3 regions of the Bradyrhizobium sp. KBS0727 genome follow, and region 3 is predicted to be linked to each of the others. Evidence: predicted binding sites of a transcription regulator. Region 3 holds the regulator's gene; each other region holds the start of a gene.
The links. The regulator PhoB, encoded in region 3, activates phosphate uptake and scavenging genes when phosphate is short. The targets are predictions, from matches to a motif close to TGTCATNNANCTGTCAT.
Positions count from the first base shown of each region.

Region 1: the regulator PhoB is predicted to act here: its motif matches at 1,796-1,812, upstream of FFI89_RS08465 (alkaline phosphatase).
Region 2: the regulator PhoB is predicted to act here: its motif matches at 2,274-2,290, upstream of FFI89_RS02155 (DUF2794 domain-containing protein).

Region 1 is NZ_CP042176.1:1,833,913-1,838,081, forward strand. It holds gene FFI89_RS08455 (indolepyruvate ferredoxin oxidoreductase family protein) at 1-1,139, shown strand, start outside; gene FFI89_RS08460 (hypothetical protein) at 1,286-1,714, shown strand; gene FFI89_RS08465 (alkaline phosphatase) at 1,879-3,462, shown strand; gene FFI89_RS35150 (hypothetical protein) at 3,465-3,593, opposite strand; gene FFI89_RS08470 (aldo/keto reductase) at 3,732-4,169, shown strand, end outside.
Region 2 is NZ_CP042176.1:454,146-458,314, reverse strand. It holds gene FFI89_RS02170 (GNAT family N-acetyltransferase) at 1-38, shown strand, start outside; gene FFI89_RS02160 (MBL fold metallo-hydrolase) at 648-1,631, shown strand; gene FFI89_RS02155 (DUF2794 domain-containing protein) at 1,876-2,262, opposite strand; gene FFI89_RS02150 (thioredoxin family protein) at 2,692-3,468, opposite strand; gene acnA (aconitate hydratase AcnA) at 3,627-4,169, opposite strand, start outside.
Region 3 is NZ_CP042176.1:801,819-805,987, reverse strand. It holds gene FFI89_RS03735 (aspartate aminotransferase family protein) at 1-572, opposite strand, end outside; gene FFI89_RS03730 (GcrA family cell cycle regulator) at 1,149-1,658, shown strand; gene phoB (phosphate regulon transcriptional regulator PhoB) at 1,846-2,550, opposite strand; gene phoU (phosphate signaling complex protein PhoU) at 2,579-3,295, opposite strand; gene pstB (phosphate ABC transporter ATP-binding protein PstB) at 3,318-4,142, opposite strand; gene pstA (phosphate ABC transporter permease PstA) at 4,139-4,169, opposite strand, start outside.

The DNA.
Region 1 (4,169 bases), 1.0 Mb from region 3:
CCAACGTCCGGATCGGGCCCGGCAGCGCCAACCTCATTCTCGGCTGCGACATCGTCGTCGCCACCTCGGTCCCGGCGCTGAGCCGGGCCGAGCGCGGCGTGACGCGTGCAGTGGTCAATGCCGATCTGATGCCGACCGCGAGCTTCGTGATCGATCCGGATATCGATTTCCAGGCCGGCGCGATGCGCGACTCGCTCAACGAGGCCGTCAGTGCCAGCGATCTCGACGTTCTCGATGCGACGGGCCTCGCCACCGCGCTGATGGGCGACAGCATCGCCACCAACGCCTTCATGCTCGGTTTTGCGTTTCAGCGCGGGGCGATCCCGCTGTCGCTGGAGGCGATCATGAAGGCGATCGATCTCAATGGTGCTGCGATCGACATGAACAAGCTGGCGTTCTCGTGGGGACGTCTGGCTGCGCACGATCTGCAGCGCGTGATCACCGCGGCGCGTTTCAAGAACTCGGGTGCGGCGCCGGTGAAGCGCACGCTCGACGAAAGCATCGCATTCCGCGCCGAGTTCCTCACCGACTACCAGAACGAGGCCTATTCGAAGCGTTATTTCGGCGAAGTAGAACGCGTTCGCGCCGCCGAGGCCAAGGCCGCACCGGGATCGCAGGAATTGACGGAAGCGTTCGCAAAAGGCCTGTTCAAGCTGATGGCCTACAAGGACGAATACGAAGTCGCGCGGCTTTATACCGATGGCGAGTTTGCGAAGGCGCTGAAGGAGCAGTTCGACGGCGACGCCAGCGTTAAGGTCAGCCTCGCGCCGCCGATGTTCGCCCAGCGCGACAAGGCGACCGGGCACTTGCGCAAGCGGGAATTCGGACCGTGGGTGTTCAAGGCGTTCGGTTTGCTGTCGCGGATGAAGTCGCTGCGCGGCACCGCGTTCGATCCGTTCGGCTATACCAGCGAGCGCAGGATGGAACGCGCGCTGCCGGGCGAATATTCGGCGATGATCTTCCGCCATCTCGATGCGGGCAAGCCGCTCGATCTGCCGCGGCTGGTGACACTGGCGAAGTCGGCTGACCTCGTGCGCGGCTACGGCCACATCAAGGAAGCCAACGTCGCGAAATACCGCGCTGAGTGTAAGCGTCTCGAAAGCGCGATCGGGCAGCCCGTCGCCCAAGCCGCCGAGTAGGCGAACCGGAACCGGCCGCGGGCATTTTCGCGGCCGGGATCATTGCACGGTAACCTTGCCGGCAGGAACGGCTGGCATTGCCGTGCCGGGCTTCCTACAGAATGTCAGTAGTTCGATTTTTTTTTACTGATTTCAGGAGGCCATGAATGGTCCTGAAAAGTGCCTTTGCGGCAGTACTTTGTACCGGGTTCCTGGTAGTGGGCGGCTTGGCGATGGCGGACGAGTATCGTCCGGGCGAGTTCCTCGGGCTCGATCTTTCCAGGGCCGTGCTTTCGCCGAAGCGGCTCGGACCGGAAACCGAGTTCGCCCCGGTTCCGATCGAAGCCAAGTCCGATCGCGCGCAGGCCGATACGGATGCTTCCGTTTGGCCCAGGCTTCCGCCGCGGAACATTCACGTCGCCAAAACCAAAGTCGTCAAGCCTCAGATCGCCAGGAGCAGCGCGGTGCCGCCGCGCGGCGCCGCCCGCACCAAGCTGGTGCATCGCCACGGCAACCCGCTCGATGCGCAAGCCATGGACACCCGCGTCCAGATATGGCCGTGCAAATCGGGCGGCATCTGCAACTGGCAGCGATAAAGCCGTGACTTCGTATGGTGGGTTAGGCGAAGCCGTAACCCACCATACCTACGGCTAACCCATCCTGCAGTCCTCAGTTTACGTCATCCACCTGTCGCAAAACCTTCGGCGGAGAGTCAAATTCAACGGGCACACCTTTGTCGTGATTCGACGAGGGTGGCCCGATGCCGATTGCGATACGCGCCAAGCATGCTTTGAACCGGCGTCAGTTGCTGGTCAGGTCCACCGCCACGATCGCGGCCGCCGGCCTCGGCAGCCTCGCCAAGCCCTATGTGAGCCGCGCCGCGGATCGTCCTTTGATCGCCTGCGGGATTCAGTCCGGCGACGTTTCGGCGGATTCCGCGGTGATCTGGGCGCGTGCCGACCGGCCGGCCCGGATGCGGGTGGAATGCTCCACCGTCGAGAGCTTCAGCAACATCATTGGCACGGCTTCATCGGATGCGTTGCCGGACAGCGACTTCACCTCGAAAGTTCTGCTCGACGGCCTGCCCGCGGGGCAGGATGTCTTTTACCGCGTCCGCTTCGACGACATCGCAAGCGGCCTCGCCGGAGAAACCCAGGTCGGGCATTTCCGCACCGCGCCTGCGGAACATCGTTCGGTGTCATTCGTCTGGTCGGGCGACGCAGCGGGCCAGGGCTGGGGCATCGATCCCGCGCGCGGGGGATTTCGGACCTACCGGACCATGCGCGACAACCGGCCCGACTTCTTCATTCATTCCGGCGATCATATCTACGCCGATTGCCCGATCCCCTCCGAGCTGAAGCTGCCGAACGGCGAGATCTGGCGCAACATCGTGACGGAAGAAAAATCCGTCGCCGCGCGCAGCCTGGCGCAGTTTCGCGGCAACTACAAATACAACTGGCTCGATGAAAACTTCCGCACCTTCCACGCCGAAGTCCCGATGTTCGCGCAATGGGACGATCATGAGGTGACCAACGACTGGGCGCCGCTGGGCAGCTACGACGAGAGCGGCTTTGCCGACGACGGCGTCCCGAAACTGGTGTCGCGGGCGCGGCGCGCATTTCACGAATTCATGCCGATGCCGGTGACACCCGGCGACAACGGCCGCGTCTATCGCCGGATCGGGCACGGCCCGCTGCTCGACGTCTTCATGATCGACATGCGCAGTTACCGCGACAACACCTGGAACAAGCGCGACGACAACAGCGACACCTTCATCCTCGGGCCTGCGCAGCTGGCGTGGCTGAAGCGCGAACTGGTCGCCTCCAACGCGACCTGGAAGGTGATCGCCGCCGACATGTCGATCGGCCTGATCAGCGAGGATGCCGTCGCGCTCGGCGATGGTCCGCCGCAACGCCGCGAGCACGAGATCGCCGATCTGCTGTCGTTCATGAAACGCGCCGGCATCCGCAACACGGTGTGGCTGACCGCCGACATGCATTACACCGCCGCGCATCACTACGACCCGAACCGCGCCGCCTGTCAGGATTTCGAACCGTTCTGGGAATTCGTCTCGGGCCCGCTGCATGCGGGCACCTGGGCGCCCGGCGATCTCGACAACACCTTTGGGCCCAAGGCGATGTTTCAGAAGGGCTGCAGCGGAGAGCAGGGCGAAAATCTCGCACCTTGCTTCGGGCTGCAGTTTTTCGGCCACGTCGCGATCGACGGCAAAACCGAAGTCATGACGGTGACCCTGAAGGACGTCGACAACCGCGATCTATGGTCGGTCGATATCGAGCCCCGTCCAGACGCGCGGCCCGGTCAGATCATGGCGCAGCATATCTGAGCTCAGGGCGTCACCAGGAAGTAGCCGCCGACCACGAGCAGGGTCGAAAGGGCAAGGATCACGCCGAGTACGGCGGCGATGATCGCCGGCAGTTCATGGGTTTCCAGCCACTGTCGCAACGCCCTCGCCATCGCCGTCCTGACCTGATCTTGAGTTGCCCCGCGCCATGCGGGCAGGCTATTCCATAGCCGTCCCTTCCCTGCAATGAAATACCCGTCCACGCGGCCTTTGCCACGGATGCGGTGCTTTAGCCCTTTTCAGGAGTCACCATGGATCATCTAACCACAGAGGGCATCAGCCTGCCCAAGCTCGGGCTCGGCACCTTCCGCATGCAGGGCGATGCCTGCCGTGCGGCGGTCGAGAGCGCGCTTGATCTGGGCTACCGGCACCTCGACACCGCGGAAATGTATGCCAACGAGGAAGCCATTGGCGCCGCGCTGGCCGCTTCAAGCGTTGCCCGCAAGGACCTGCATGTCACCACCAAGGTCTGGAACGAGAATCTGGCGCCGGACGCGATCCGCCGGGCGTTCGATGCTTCCCTGAAGAAGCTCGGGCTCGACCATGTCGATCTCTATCTGGTGCATTGGCCGGCGCGGAACATGAACCTGCCGGCGATGTTTGAAACACTGATGAAGCTGAAGGAGGAAGGCCGCACCCGCGCCATCGGCGTCGCCAATTTCAACATAGCCCTGCTCAAGACCGTGGTC
Region 2 (4,169 bases), 350 kb from region 3:
AAGGTGCGACGACGCTGCCGGCGGACTCGAAGGCTTAACGCTGGAGTTGATTTCGATTCGCCGTAAGCGTGAAGCACTAACGATCGCGCGTGTCCCGGACGCGGCGCAACGCCTCTTCTGCGCTGAACCGTAGGGCCTGAACACAAAATCGCGAAAACAACCCCATGCAAAGTAGACCAGAGCGTTTTCGAGCGAAGTGGATACCGGTTCGCGTCAAGAAAACGCGTCAAAACAAGAAACTGGAGCCCCGTTCCGATTCTATCGGAACGGAAAAGGCTCCAGGTCCCTCAAAGTCGCTGAGTTCGTAGCGCATGATTCGAGACTGCAGGTTTCGAAGCTTGAATCACGTCCATCGCGGTTGCTGCTAATGCCATGAAGTCACTTCCGCTTCGGCGGCATTGCGGGCATGGCCGGACTTGCTGCTGGCTCGACCCAGTCGCGATTGGACCCGAAGCAGACATGTGCCTCATCACCGTCCGAAGCAGGTCGCCGGACCATTTTTCCGTAGCTCCGGTTCAAATCTGTATGCTTTTGCGCTTGCAAGGTGCATCATTCCAAAATGAGCAGCCGCGCGGCTTTATTGGATTTGGCGGCCTGCATTTGGCGGCCCGCACAAGTGTCTAACATCCGGGTCCCGGAGATACATCATGCCTCGCCTGACCTTCTCCGAGTGGATTATGTCATTTGGGCTTACGGTGCTGCTCGTGACTGCGTCAGCTAATCCGCTGGCAGCCCAGCCGTTCGAGGGCTGCCCCTCCAAAGAAATTCTGGCGGCCTTCAACGCTTTCGCCAGCGTCGGAAAGCCGCCCCCGGATGCCTGGCGCAGCTGGCAGCGCGATGCCAATGCGCAGCAGGCGGTCGAACCCTGGCACGCATTCGACAACATCCAGTCCGTCGGCGTGTGCTGGGTATCTGCCTGGGCAATCCGGACCGCCGACGGCGTGGTGCTGATCGACACCCTTCATGAGCCCCATGTCGACCGGCTGGTTGCAAACCTCGGCAAGGCCGGGATCAATCTCGCCGACATCAAATATGTGCTCATGACGCACGGCCACTTTGACCATGTCGGCGGCGCTGCCAAGCTCAAGCCGCTCCTGATCAACGCAAAGTTCGTGATGACGCAAGCCGGCTGGGACGAGGCGATGGAGGCGGCGCGAGCATCGGAATCGACGCCGTGGTCCTGGTCGATGATCCCGCAGGATGTCGTGGTGAAGGACGGCGACGTCATCCAGCTCGGCGGCAACAGCTTCGGCGTGCTTGAGACCCCTGGCCATACGCTCGGTACCGCGTCCTACACCTTCGACGTCAAGGACGGCGCCAACCTCTACAGGGCAATCACCATCGGCGGATTGGGTCTCAATGCCATCAAGAGTTCAAAACAGGTCGAAGGCTTCATTGCAACCCTCGACCGGCTCAGCGGACTGGTCAAGCAGCCTAACCAACCCGTCACAGTGAACCTTACGCCTCATCCCTTTTCGAGCGGATTGACGGAAACTCATTACAGGCTGATGGCGCGCAAGCCCGGCGAACCCAACCTGCTGGTCGATCCGGACGGATTCCTCAAACTGCTCGCCGAGTGGCGCATCGGCGCCGAACAGCGGCTCGAGATCGAACGCAAGGCCGGACGCTAGAGCATCCAGGCTGATACCGTCATTGTTCGAGGACGCGAGCGTAACAAGCACGGGTGTCTCGATATCAACGATGAGCCACGGCCATGACTTCCGATCCTGGCACATCGCGTCATTTCGCTGCGGCGCGGAATTTGGTCGCTACTGGGGCACAGCGGACATTGGCCAAGCCCGCGACGAACGAACTCGATTCATGAGAACGCGTCATGAGTACGCGCCCTGATAGGGGCCGTCGCGCTCAGGTCTCCTACACCACCGCCAGCTTGCGGTCGATCACCAGCAGCACGCGTTCGAGTTCGTGGCCGCGGCGCAGGATCAGCCCGGTCGCGGTGATCACGCTGTACATGCCCTGCTTGCGCGCCAGCCGCGGGTCTTTCTCGATGCGATAGATCGGGACTTCGGAGGCGCGGCGGAACACTGAAAACACCGCGCGGTCTTTCAGGAAGTCGATGGCGTAGTCGCGCCACTCGCCGTCCGCGACCATGCGGCCGTACAGGTTCAGGATACGATTGAGTTCCAGACGATTGAACGTGACGCGATTTGGCAAGGGACTGGTTTGCCCGGGGCTCGCAGTGGCGGTGCGCGCCACTGCGCGACTCTCGCTTGGATCAGTGTCCTCCGACATCGAACTCATCGAGCGCCTCCTGTCATCCTCCCGACATGATTGCGCTAACCGCCGGGCACCGCAAGGGCCATTGTAAACACAACGAAAACCGCGACGGATTGTCCGTTACCCGCGGGACACACCGAGTCACGCGATCGTTAGCAGAATCTTATTGCTGCCCCACTTCCGCCAACCGACCGCCCCGCTGGATTGCGACAAGATGATTCTGCGTTGGCCCGGTCCTTTCGGTTCCGGATTCCTCAGCCCCCAGCCCCCCGGGGCCGTCGGGATCGGGCCTGTTCGCAGGGGAGTTAATCCCGAACCTGGGCCAACGAAAGTTGGTCCTTTTTCGTTTCGGGCGTCTTTCGTTTCCGGGGTCCTGCTGGCGTCAGCCACGGTCCGGCGACCGCCAACCTTCGCCGGCAGCCGCGACGTCCGTCCCCAAAAATCCAAAGAGAACTAGCGCAGCGGCGTATAGGCCGCGCCGAGCATCGGGCCCGGCTTCTCGCGATTGCCGTCCTGGACATAGACGACCGCGGCATCGACGCCCTCGCGCGAGATATTCTCGATCGGCACGCTCCAGCTTCCGGAATTGCCGTTCCAGTCGCCGACCTTCAGCAGATTGCGCACCACATTGTAGTAGGTGATTTCCCGGCCGCGATTTTCGCCGCGCCCGATCGAAATCGGTACTGCCTTCGAAACCGAGCAGATCCAGACTTCGCCATGCGCGGCCATCGGCGCCTTGCTGGCGGCGACCGAAACATTGATCTGCTTGCCGGACAGCGTCATCGTCACCGGCACCGACATCACGCCATCGGTCTTGGTCGTATCCTGGATCGCGCCTTCGATGCTGGCGCGGTCGCTGCCGATCACGTGCGCCGAACCGTTGACGATCATCTGCGGCGTATAGACGTCGCGATCGCCGCGCATATGCGAGTAGGCTTTCTGGCGGGCGCTGAAGCGCGAGTCCGCCAGCGTGTCCTTCCAGCCGAGATAATCCCAATAGTCGATCGGCATGCTCAGCGCGATCACCGAAGGGTCCTTGGAGAGCTCGCCGAGGATCTTGTCGGCGGGCGGACAGGACGAACATCCCTGCGAGGTGAACAGCTCAACCACGGCGCGCGGGTCGGCGTGGGCGGGACGGATGATAGCGACGATCGCAAAGACACTTAGCGCACTTGCACTGAGCGCTCCGGACCACCGCGAAATACGATTATAGGCCATCATCGCTGTCATACTGCGAACCGGTCGTAACGATTTCCATCCGTATTTGTACGGGGCATGATCTGATCCCTGTGAGCGTGCCCCAAAACGCGCGAAAGCGGCCTTTTCATAGGCCGCCTTCTTGCTTGTCGCCACTCACTTCGCAGTGAGCCCCTGATCACAAATCCGCGTCAGGCCGCGAGATTGCGCAGCACATACTGCAGAATACCGCCGTTGCGATAGTACTCGAGCTCGTCGAGCGTATCGATGCGGCACAGCAGCGGCACCCGCTGCAGCGAACCGTCGCCGGACACGATTTCCGCCGTCAGGGTCTGACGCGGCTTCAGTTCGCCCTGCAAGCCCCGGATGGTGACCTTCTCGTCGCCCTTCAGGCCGAGCGAAGACCAGGAGGTGCCGTCCTCGAAGGTCAGCGGCAGCACGCCCATGCCGACCAGGTTGGAGCGATGGATGCGCTCGAAGCTCTGGCAGATCACGGCGCGAACGCCGAGCAGCCGGGTTCCCTTGGCGGCCCAGTCGCGCGACGAACCGTTGCCGTATTCGGCGCCGGCGAACACCACCAGCGGCACGTGCTCTTGCTGGTACTTCATCGCGGCGTCGTAGATCGACATCTGCTCGCCGTCGGGCCAGTGCTTGGTGAGGCCGCCTTCCGGAATGTTGCCGTCGGCGCCCTTCAGCATGAAGTTCTTGATGCGGATGTTGGCGAAGGTGCCGCG
Region 3 (4,169 bases):
CCCTCGCCCTGCACCGGCTCGATCAGGATGCCGGCGGTGTGCGGGCCGATCGCCTTCTTCACCGCTTCGAGATCGCCATGCGGCACCTGGTCGAAGCCGTCCATCGGCGGCCCAAAACCCTCGAGATATTTGGCGGAGCCGGTCGCGGCCAAGGTCGCCAGCGTGCGGCCATGGAACGCGCCTTCGAAAGTGATGATGCGATAGCGCTCGGGATGACCCTTGGCGGCCTGATACTTGCGCGTCACCTTGATCACGCATTCCATCGCCTCGGCGCCGGAATTGCAGAAGAACACATAGTCGGCAAAGCTCTGCTCGCACAGCCGCGCGGCGAGCTTGTCGCCGTCGGGCGACTTGAACAGGTTCGACATGTGCCACAGTTTCGTGGCCTGTTCCTGCAGCGCTGCGACCAGTTGCGGATGGGCGTGGCCCAGCGCATTGACCGCGACGCCCGAGGTGAAGTCGAGATAGCGATCGCCGTTGGTGGCGACCAGCCAGGCGCCCTCGCCGCGTTCGAAGCCAAGGTCGACCCTGGCGAATACGGGGAGCAGATGCGACGCGGCGCTATGGGTCATGGCGATCACTTGAGGTTTGAGAGCAGTCCGTTTGCGAGCTGCCAGGGTGCGCGAGCCTTCGCGCACGCAACCACCGGCCACCCGAAAACAAAACGTGCCGCCTTTTGGGGCGGCACGTCAGGGCATTCTATGCTGGCGACGGAACGTGTCAACACGCCGTAGAGCCTGCTTCGCAGGCTCGTTCACCTTCTTGTTTGAGCATGATCTTCTCGGAAAACCGGTGTCCACTTTTCCGGATCATGCTCCAGCCGCCTTCCTGCACTGCGATAAAAGGCAATCCGTACATTTCCGGTGTGGTGGAAAACACGCATTGCAATGCCTAGATGTCGGAACATGTGGACGCTTAGCTGCGGACTCTTGCGCCAGAGTCACGCCATATTGTAGCGTCTGGGCTGTCGGGTACGACATCTCGTGCGGCAGTTCTGATCCTCTTGAGTCCATGTGTTCAGCGTACACGTTCGGGCGCGACTTTCGCGCCCGGCGAGGGCTAAGGGATTCTGACCGCAGGGATTTTGGAGATTTGGCATCGCCAGCGCTGCCCCCGGTTGGCCCGCGCGAAGCGAAGGGAAGAATTCGATGACCGTATTGACCTGGTCCGACGATCGCGTCGAGCAGCTTAAGAAGCTCTGGGAAGGCGGCCTGTCCGCCAGCCAGATCGCCGCGGAACTTGGGAATGTGACGCGAAATGCCGTGATCGGCAAGGTGCACCGGCTCGGTCTGTCCGGCCGCGCCAAGAGCCCCTCCTCGGCCGCCCCGCGCCAGCGCAAGGCCCGGCCCGCCCAGCACATGATGCGGGTGGCGCGTCCGGTCTCGCGCGGCAACACTGCGCTCGCCCATGCCTTCGAAGTCGAGATGGAGCCGGATCCGATCTCCTACGACAACGTCGTGCCGATGAGCCAGCGGCTGTCGCTGCTGGAATTGAACGAGGCCACCTGCCACTGGCCGGTCGGCGATCCCTCGAGTTCGGACTTCTTCTTCTGCGGCGGCAAGGCGCTCTCCGGCCTGCCCTACTGCGCGCATCACTCGCGCGTCGCCTATCAGCCGGCCTCCGATCGCCGCCGCCCGGCGCCGAAGCCGACCAGGTAAACTTACGCGATGCTATCTGTGTCGTGAATTGAGCGGACTATATCCGCCGTCGTCCCGGCCTATTGCGCACAGGCGCCGGGACCCATAACCACAGACGTGCGTGGTTATGCCGAGCTGAAGCTCCAGCTCTGTTAGACAATCAACATCGGCGGGTATCGGTCCCAGCTCAAGGCCGGGACGACAGTAGTTACGACTCCGCCTTCGCAAAGCGATCGTCCAGCGCGTAGCCGGCGCCGCGCACGGTGCGGATCGGATCCTGCTCGCGGCCGGGATTGAGCAGCTTGCGCAGGCGGCCGATGTGCACGTCGACGGTGCGTTCGTCGATATAGATGTCGCGGCCCCAGACGCTGTCGAGCAACTGCTCGCGCGAGAACACACGGCCGGGATGCTCCAGGAAGAATTCCAGCAGGCGATACTCGGTCGGGCCGAGATCGATCTGGCGGCCGGAGCGGGCGACGCGGCGTTTCTCGCGGTCGAGTTCGATATCGCCGTACGTCAGCACGGTGGCGAGCCGCTCCGGGCTGGCGCGCCGCAACAGACCCTTCACCCGTGCCAGCAATTCCGGCACCGAAAAGGGCTTTACGATGTAGTCGTCGGCGCCGGTGGCAAGGCCACGGACGCGCTCGCTTTCCTCGCCGCGCGCGGTCAGCATGATGATCGGCAGCTGCTTGGTCTCCGGCCGCGCCCGCAAGCGCCGGCACAGTTCGATGCCGGACAGGCCCGGCAGCATCCAGTCGAGCACGATCAGGTCGGGCACCCGCTCCTTCAGCCTTGTATCGGCGTCATCGCCGCGGCCGACGGTTTCGACGTCGTAGCCTTCGGCATCGAGATTGTAGCGCAGCAGCGTGGTCAGCGCTTCCTCGTCTTCAACTACCAGAATGCGTGCGTTCATCGATTCTGCTTCCCTTGGTTTCGACGCGTCAGTTACCGGGTACTGTCGTGGCGAACGTCGTCATGTCGCCCTTCGGGCGCTTGTCGAGAATCTGCTGACCCTCGATCATGTAGAATACGGTTTCGGCAATGTTAGTGGCGTGGTCGCCGATCCGCTCGATATTCTTGGCGCAGAACATCAGGTGAATGCAGAACGAGATGTTGCGCGGATCTTCCATCATATAGGTCAAGAGTTCGCGGAACAGCGAGGTGCAGATGGCGTCGACTTCCTCGTCGCCCTTCCAGACCGCCATCGCCGCCGGCAGGTCGTGCGCGGCATAGGCGTCCAGCACCGACTTGACCTGCGACTGCACCAGGTCGGTCATGTGCTCGAGGCCGCGGATCAGCTTCAGCGGCTGGAAATCGTTCTCCAGCGCCGCGACCCGCTTGCCCATGTTCTTGGCGAGGTCGCCGATCCGTTCGAGATCGGTGGCAACGCGCATGGCGCCGACGATCTCGCGCAGGTCGATCGCCATCGGCTGGCGCCGCGCGATGGTCAGCACCGCGCGTTCCTCGATGATGTGCTGCAGGCGGTCGATCTCGGCGTCGGAGGCGACGACGCGGTTGCCGAGCGCGATGTCGCGGCGAACCAGCGCATCGACGGATTCGGTGATCATGCGTTCGGCGAGGCCGCCCATTTCCGCGACCAGGCGGGTCAGTTCCTGCAGATCGCTGTCGAACGCCTTGGCGGTGTGTTCAGAAGCCATGTGTTATCTCCTCCGGATCAAGCTAGCCGAACCGGCCGGTGATGTAGTCCTGGGTTCGTCGATCGCTCGGCGAGGTGAATATCTTGTTGGTGTCATCGAACTCGACCAGCTCGCCGAGGTACATGAAGGCGGTCTTGTCGGAGACGCGCGCCGCCTGCTGCATGTTATGGGTAACGATGGCGATGGTGTAGTCCTCCGCCAGTTCCTGGATCAGTTCCTCGACCTTGGCGGTCGAGATCGGATCGAGCGCCGAACAGGGCTCGTCGAACAGGATCACCTCGGGCCGCACCGCGACCGTGCGGGCGATGCAGAGCCGCTGCTGCTGGCCGCCGGACAGGCTGAGGCCACTGGCGTTGAGCTTGTCCTTGACCTCGTTCCACAGCGCGCCGCCGCGCAGCGCCTTCTCGACCCGGCCGTCCATCTCGGACTTGGAGATCTTCTCGTAGAGGCGAATGCCGAAGGCAATGTTCTCGTAGATCGTCATCGGGAACGGCGTCGGCTTCTGGAACACCATGCCGACGCGGGCGCGCAGCAGGTTGAGATCGAGCTTGGGGTCGAGGATGTTGGTCTGGTCGAGCATCAGCTGCCCGGTGGCCCTCTGGCCCGGATAGAGGTCGTACATCCGGTTGAAGATCCGCAGCAGGGTCGACTTGCCACAGCCGGACGGGCCGATGAAGGCGGTGACGCGGTTGGTGCCGAGCGCGAGGTTGATGTTCTTCAGCGCGTGGTGCTCGCCGTAGTAAAAGTTCAGGCCGCGCGCCGTCACCTTGGCCGAAGCTTCCGGCTGATGCGGCATCGACGGCACGCCGGCGCCGGGAACGCTGACGGATACGGAAAGATCGTTCATTTCGTTGTCCTCTCGGCGCCGAGAATT